Linked DNA regions of Victivallis sp. Marseille-Q1083. The protein of the gene in region 1 interacts with the protein of each later gene in a pairwise test. Links are inferred from orthologs where the notes say so. Each region holds a gene or a part of one and is shown on either strand. Other genes may lie near its edges.

Region 1 (3,142 bases):
AAAGCGCTTCGTTGATATCGTTGGCGACCACGCCGGGTTCGACCGTGACGGTCAGGTTGTCGCGGTCGATCTCCAGAATCCGGTTGAGACGGTCGGTGGCGATGACGATGCCGCCGTGAACCGGCACCGCGCCGCCGGAAAGGCCGCTGCCGGCGCCGCGCGGCGTGACCGGAATCCGTTCCCGGTTGGCCAGTTTGACGATGGCGGCGATTTCCGCCGCGGAACCCGGCCGCACTGCCGCCTCCGGCCGGCGGCGATGACCGAGGCCCGGCACTTCGTCGTGGGAAAAGGCTTCCAGCCGTTCCGGATCGTCGTAGAATACAAAAGGCGCGCCGACGATATCGGCGAGCGCGTTGGCGACGGCCGGTGTAACCGGGCGATATGCCATGGTGTTGTCGCTCATGATTTTTTCCCCGCTTTCAATTCTTCGGCCAGCAGCGGCAGCGCTTCGAATAAATTGCCGACGATGCCGAAATCGGCCACTTTGAAAATTTGCGCCTCCGGGTCGCTGTTCACCGCAACGATGGTTTCGGCGGTCTGCATGCCGGCCAGGTGCTGAATGGCGCCGGAAACGCCGACGCCGAGGTAAAGTTTGGGCATGATGGTCTTGCCGCTCAGGCCGACCTGGTGCGGATAGGAGAGCCAGCCGCGGTCGACGACGTCCCGGGTGGCGCCGACCGCCGCGCCGAGGATTTCCGCCAGTTGAAAGATCAGCGCCAGATTTTCCGCTTTTTTGATGCCGCGGCCGACGACGATGACTTTGTCGGCGTCCTGCAGCGTGAGCTCCTCGCGGTTCGGCGTGTAACTCAACTGCCGCATCCGGCAGGCCTGGGCGGCGGCAGGCAGCCTGCGGCGCTCGATGACGCCGGTGCGGCCCGGCTGCGGTTCGGCCGGCCGGGTGGAATGGGGCCGGATGGTGGCCATTTGCGGCCGGTGGACCGGACATTGGATCGTCGCCATGATATTGCCGCCGATCGCCGGCCGGGTTTGCAGCAGGAGACCGGAATCCGGCTCCAATTCAAGCCGGGTGCAGTCGGCGGTCAAGCCGGTGTGCCGGCGCATGGCGATATAGGGCAGCAAAGTCCGGCCCAGCGTCGTGGCGCCGGCCAGCAGGATGGCCGGCTCGAATTCGTCGAGGACGCCGTTCAATGCGGCGACATAGGGATCGAGCAGGAAGGATTGCAGCAATTGGTCCTCGACGGCGACCACCCGGTCTGCGCCGCAGGCGATCAGGCGGTTCAGTTCGGCGTCGTCGAAATGATGTCCCAGGACGATGGCGTTGACCGAACCATCCCGGACCAGCGCCGTTGCCCGGTTCAGCAATTCGAAAGAGATGCTCTGCAGCGCATCGTCCTGCTGTTCGGCCAGAATCCAAATATCGTTGTTTGACATTTTCAGATCAACTCCCGGGTTTGCAGAAACTGCCGCAACGCGGCGACATGCCGGTTCAATTGTTTCGAATCGCCGGCCCGCAGCAGCGTGCAGCGGCGCGTCAACGGCGGCCGGAAGATCTTGACCACCCGGGTGGGGGAACCTTTCAGGCCGATATATTCCTCGGGCAGCTGCAATTGCTGCTGGTTCAGGACCGGAATGGCGGCGGCTTTGGCCCGTAATTTGCCGTTCAGGGTCGGCAAGCGCGGTTCGCCGATTTCCTTGACGACCGTCAGCAGCGCCGGCAGATCGAGCAGCAGCTCTTCCCGGCCGCGTTCCAGCAGTCGGGTGACGACGGCCTGATTGTCGGCGAGGCGCCCGATGGCGCTGACGTAAGTGGCCGCCGGCAGCCCGAGAGCGGCGGCCAGCTCCGGACCGACCTGGCCGGTGTCGCCGTCGGTGGCGCGTTCGCCGCACAGGATCAAGTCGAAATGCCCCAGCGTCCGGATTGCCCGGGCCAGGATTGTGCCGGTCGCCCAGGTGTCGGAGCCGGCAAACGCGCGGTCGCTGATCAAGACGGCGTCGTCGACGCCCATCGACAACACCTCTTTCAGTGCTTTGGCGGCCTGGGGCGGGCCCATCGTGACGGCGGTGATGCTGCCGCCGCAGCGGCTTTTCAGCGTTAAGGCCGCTTCGACCGCATAGAGATCGAGCGGGTTGACGATCGTTTCGACACCCTGCCGGATGACGGTGCCGGTCGTCTCGTCCAGTTTGACTGCTTTGGTTTCCGGCACCTGTTTGATTGGTACGATAATCCGCATTGGCCTGTTTCCGGTTCGGTTTGTTTCATTGTAAAAAAATTATTCCTAATAATAGAATCGCTTCCGATAAAAGCAACCGGACAATTCATAAAATTGACGAAGTAATTTCCTTCGCGGCGGATCGGCGCGGACGATTTGGATTCGGTGAAAGAGCGCTTCGACGGCTTGCAAATCGTTGAATCGGGAGTAATTTGCTGTGTATTCGTCGTGTTTTGAAGGAAAATGTCATGGGAAATCATACTAAAAAAATTGCCGGCCTGCCGTTGCAGGCCGGTATCATCGATATCGGCGCCCATTCGGTGCGGTTGGAAATTTTTCAGATTCGCCGCGATGGCGCGGTGGAAGTGTTGGAAAGCTTGACCCGGCCGGTCAATCTCGGGTACGACTCTTTTCGCCGCGGCATCATTTCGTCGAAAAATATTAACCTGCTCTGTGCGATTCTGCAGGATTTCGCCGAGCGGCTGCGGGAGTACGACATCCGTTATTGCCGGACGGTGGCGACCAGCGCGATCCGGGAAGCGTTCAATCGCGACTTGGTCATCGACCGGGTGCTGTTGAGCAGCGGACTGCACGTCGAGGTGCTGGAAAACCAGGAAGAGACCCGCTTGATTTATCTGGCGATGAAAGAGGAGCTGCAGCAGGCCGGCCTGTTTGAGTCATTGCATTCGCTGGCGTTTGCGATCGGCACCGGCTCGTTGATTCTGATGTACTTCGAACAGCGGCAACTGAAATTCAGCGAAAGCATCACGCTGGGCAGTGTCCGCTGGTTCGATGAATACGGCCGGGCGGCGCTCAGCCCGGAGAAGATCAGCGAACTGCTGGAATCGCTGGATATCCGGCGGCGCCTGGAGGAGAATGCCGGTCTGCCGCCGGAGGCGCTGCTGACTTTGATCGGCATGGGCGCCGGGGTGCGGACGCTGGTAGATCTGGAGCCGGTCGGCGAAAAAGTC
Region 2 (3,239 bases), 310 kb from region 1 along the record:
GTTGAAAAACGCCGTCGCCCAGCATCGCCGCGACGCGGAGCTGATCGATACCAAAGTCATTTCCGAGCGCGAATTCGACCAATCGCTGGCCAAGCGTGACGAATCCGACGCTCAACTGGCGCTGGCCCGCGCCAATCTGCAATTGCTCCGGAGCGGTTTCCGGCAGGAAGAAATTCAGGCAGCCGAAGCCAAGGTACTGTCAGCCAGGGCCGTCGTCAACAGCCGGGCCTTCGATCTGGCCGACTGCACGTTAAAAGCTCCGGCGGACGGCATCATCCAGACCCGCATCCAGGAGCCCGGCGCCATCGTCGGCGCCGGCAGCGGCATTTTCACGATCACACTGCATTCGCCGGTCTGGGTGCGCGCTTATGTGCCGGAGCCCGAACTCGGCTGGCTGCGGCCCGGCATGCCGGTGGCCATCTACAACGACTCCGACCCGGAACAGCCGATTTCCGGCAGACTGGGCTTTATCTCGCCAGTGGCGGAATTCACCCCGAAGAGCGTCGAAAGCGCCACCCTGCGCACCGACCTGGTCTACCGGCTGCGGATCGTCGTCGACAATCCGGACGGCCGCCTGCTGCAGGGCATGCCGGTGACCATCCAGATCAAACGGGCCGATTGACATGGATTCCATCGTTGAAATTTCCGGTCTGGACAAAAGCTTTGCCGGCCAGCCGGCGATTTCCGATTTGACCGTCCAGCTTCCCCGCGGCCAATTGACCGGCCTGGTCGGCCCGGACGGCGCCGGCAAAACGACCCTGCTGCGGCTGATGACCGGCCTGCTGCGGCCCGATGCCGGCACAATCCGCCTCGAAGGCCGGAGCGTGATGGAACTGCGCAAAACGCAACCGGCTTTTTTCGGCTATATGCCGCAGAAGTTCGGCCTCTATGAAGATCTGACGGTTCAGGAAAACCTGAATCTTTACGCCAAACTGCACGACGTCACCGTCACGGAACAACCAAAACTGTTCCGGCAAATGCTCGAATTCACCGATCTGACCCGTTTCACCGACCGGCTGGCCGGCAACCTGTCCGGCGGCATGAAGCAAAAACTCGGACTGGCCTGTTCCCTGCTGGGCAAGCCGAAGCTGCTGCTGCTCGACGAACCGGGCGTCGGCGTCGACCCGATTTCCCGACGCGATTTGTGGGAGATGGTCAGAAGCCTGATGCGAGGCGGCATGACCGTGCTGTGGTCGACCTCCTATCTGGACGAAGCGGAAAAATGCGACCGGGTACTCCTGCTCAATGAAGCGAAACTGCTGTTCGACGGACTGCCCGGCCAATTGACCGGCCGCCTGGATGGCCGCGTCTACCAGGTGCGGCGGATTGCCGGCGACCGCCGGAAACTGCTCGGCGACCTGCTGAATCACCCGCAGATCATCGACGGCGTCATTCAAGGCAGCAGTTTGCGGCTGGTCGCCGGCGCCGGAGCGCCGCCGCTGACGTTGCAGAGCCTCGGAATTGCCGCGCAGGCCGAAGCGCTCACCCGGGTTCCGCCACGTTTTGAGGACGCTTTCATCGATCTGCTCGGCGGCGGCCCCGGCGGCAATTCCGCTCTGGCCGACCAGTTTCAAACCATCGGCGGCGATGACGCCGCCATCGTCGCCGCCGAACAATTGACCAAACGCTACGGCAATTTTACCGCCGCCGACCGGATCAGCTTTTCCATCCGGCGCGGCCGGATTTTCGGCCTGCTTGGCCCGAACGGCGCCGGCAAATCCACGACCTTCAAAATGCTTTGCGGGCTGTTGAAACCGACCGCCGGCCGCGCGTCGATCGACGGGGCCGATCTGGCCCGTTCCGGGGCCGCCGCCCGTCGGAAATTGGGCTATATGGCGCAGAAATTCTCGTTGTACGAAGGGTTGAACGTCCTGCAGAATTTGAAATTTTTCTCCGGCATTTACGGCTTGCGCGGCGTCACGCAGCAAACGGCCATCCGCCGGATGGTCGAAGTCTTTCACCTCAACAGCTACCTGAAAGCCAATGCCGGAGAACTGCCGCTCGGCATCAAACAGCAGTTGGCGCTGGCCTGTGCGGTCATGCACCAGCCGGCGGTGCTCTTTCTGGACGAACCGACTTCCGGCGTCTCTCCGGTCACCCGGCGGGAATTCTGGACGCACATCAACCATCTGGTCGAAAAGGGCGTGACGATCATGATCACCACCCACTTCATGGATGAAGCGGAATATTGCGACCAGATCAGCCTGATCTACCGCGGCCGCGCCATCGCCGACGGCACACCGGACGAATTGAAACAGCGGATCACCACGCTGGAACTGCCGGAACCGACGCTCGAAGACGCCTTCATCGCCCTGGTGAAACAATTCGACCGGGAGCACCCGCTATGAACCCCGCCCGTTTGAACGCCCTGATCCGCAAGGAGTGTTACCAGATCATCCGGGACCCCAGCAGCATCCTGATCGCGCTGGTATTGCCGATCCTGCTGATCTTTATTTTCACTTACGCGGTTTCCCTGGACATCAACCATTTGCGGCTCGGGGTGGTCATCGAGGAACAGACCGCCCCGGCCCGCGAACTGGCCGGAGCCTTCATCAACAATCCGGATTTCGACATCACCACCGCCACCGACCGGCGGCAGTTGGAGGACGCTCTTATCGCCGGTTCGCTGCGCGGTTTGTTCATCATTCCGGCCGATTTCAGCGCCCGGCTGCAGCGCGGCGACGCCGCCTTGCAGGTCATCACCGACGGCAGCGAGCCGAATACCGCCACCTTCGTCCGCAACTATTGCCTCGGCGTCTGGAGCAACTGGCTGGCCCAGCAGCAGAAATTGAGCGGCCGGGAACAGCTTCCGCCGGTCGACGCCGATATTCGCGTCTGGTACAATCCGGAACTGGAGAGCCGTAATTTCCTGCTGCCGGGCGCCCTGGCGCTGATCATGACGCTGATCGGCACCCTGCTGACGGCGCTGGTCATCGCCCGGGAATGGGAACGCGGCACGATGGAAGCGTTGCTGAGCACCGCCGTCACCCGCAGCGAATTGCTGCTCGGCAAACTGATCCCCTATTTTCTGCTGGGCATGGTGTCGCTGATTCTGTCGGTGGCGGCGATCATCCTGCTCTTCCAGGTGCCGTTCCGCGGCTCTTTCCTGCTGCTGCTGTTGACCGGAGCGGTATTTCTGTTCACCGCGCTGGGGCTGGGGTTGCTCATCTCGACGACGGCGCGCAACCAATTCGTCGCCTGTCAGATCGCCTTCCTGTCGGCCTTCATGCCTTCTCTGA

Evidence for each region.
Region 2: the proteins of HWX74_RS00365 (region 1) and HWX74_RS01595 interact in binary tests that used the Escherichia coli proteins (3 or more experiments, as listed by UniProt). The link is inferred for Victivallis sp. Marseille-Q1083 from one-to-one orthologs.

The regions. Positions count from the first base shown.
Region 1 is NZ_CAHJXL010000001.1:105,331-108,472, reverse strand. The notes cover bases 294-3,112. They hold HWX74_RS00365 (electron transfer flavoprotein subunit beta/FixA family protein), read right to left. Parts: upstream 2,193-3,112; coding sequence 1,395-2,192; downstream 294-1,394. Other genes in these bases: HWX74_RS00360 (HD domain-containing protein), read left to right, coding at 2,420-3,112; HWX74_RS00370 (electron transfer flavoprotein subunit alpha/FixB family protein), read right to left, coding at 400-1,392; HWX74_RS00375 (FAD-linked oxidase C-terminal domain-containing protein), read right to left, coding at 294-388. In the rest of the region: more of HWX74_RS00375, read right to left, coding at 1-293; more of HWX74_RS00360, read left to right, coding at 3,113-3,142. UniProt on the Escherichia coli protein: Required for anaerobic carnitine reduction. May bring reductant to CaiA.
Region 2 is NZ_CAHJXL010000001.1:420,288-423,526, forward strand. What follows is about bases 70-2,985. They hold HWX74_RS01595 (ATP-binding cassette domain-containing protein), read left to right. Parts: upstream 70-623; coding sequence 624-2,348; downstream 2,349-2,985. Other genes in these bases: hlyD (secretion protein HlyD), read left to right, coding at 70-622; HWX74_RS01600 (ABC transporter permease), read left to right, coding at 2,345-2,985. Also shown: more of hlyD, read left to right, coding at 1-69; more of HWX74_RS01600, read left to right, coding at 2,986-3,239. UniProt on the Escherichia coli protein: Part of the ABC transporter complex YbhFSR that could be involved in efflux of cefoperazone. Probably responsible for energy coupling to the transport system.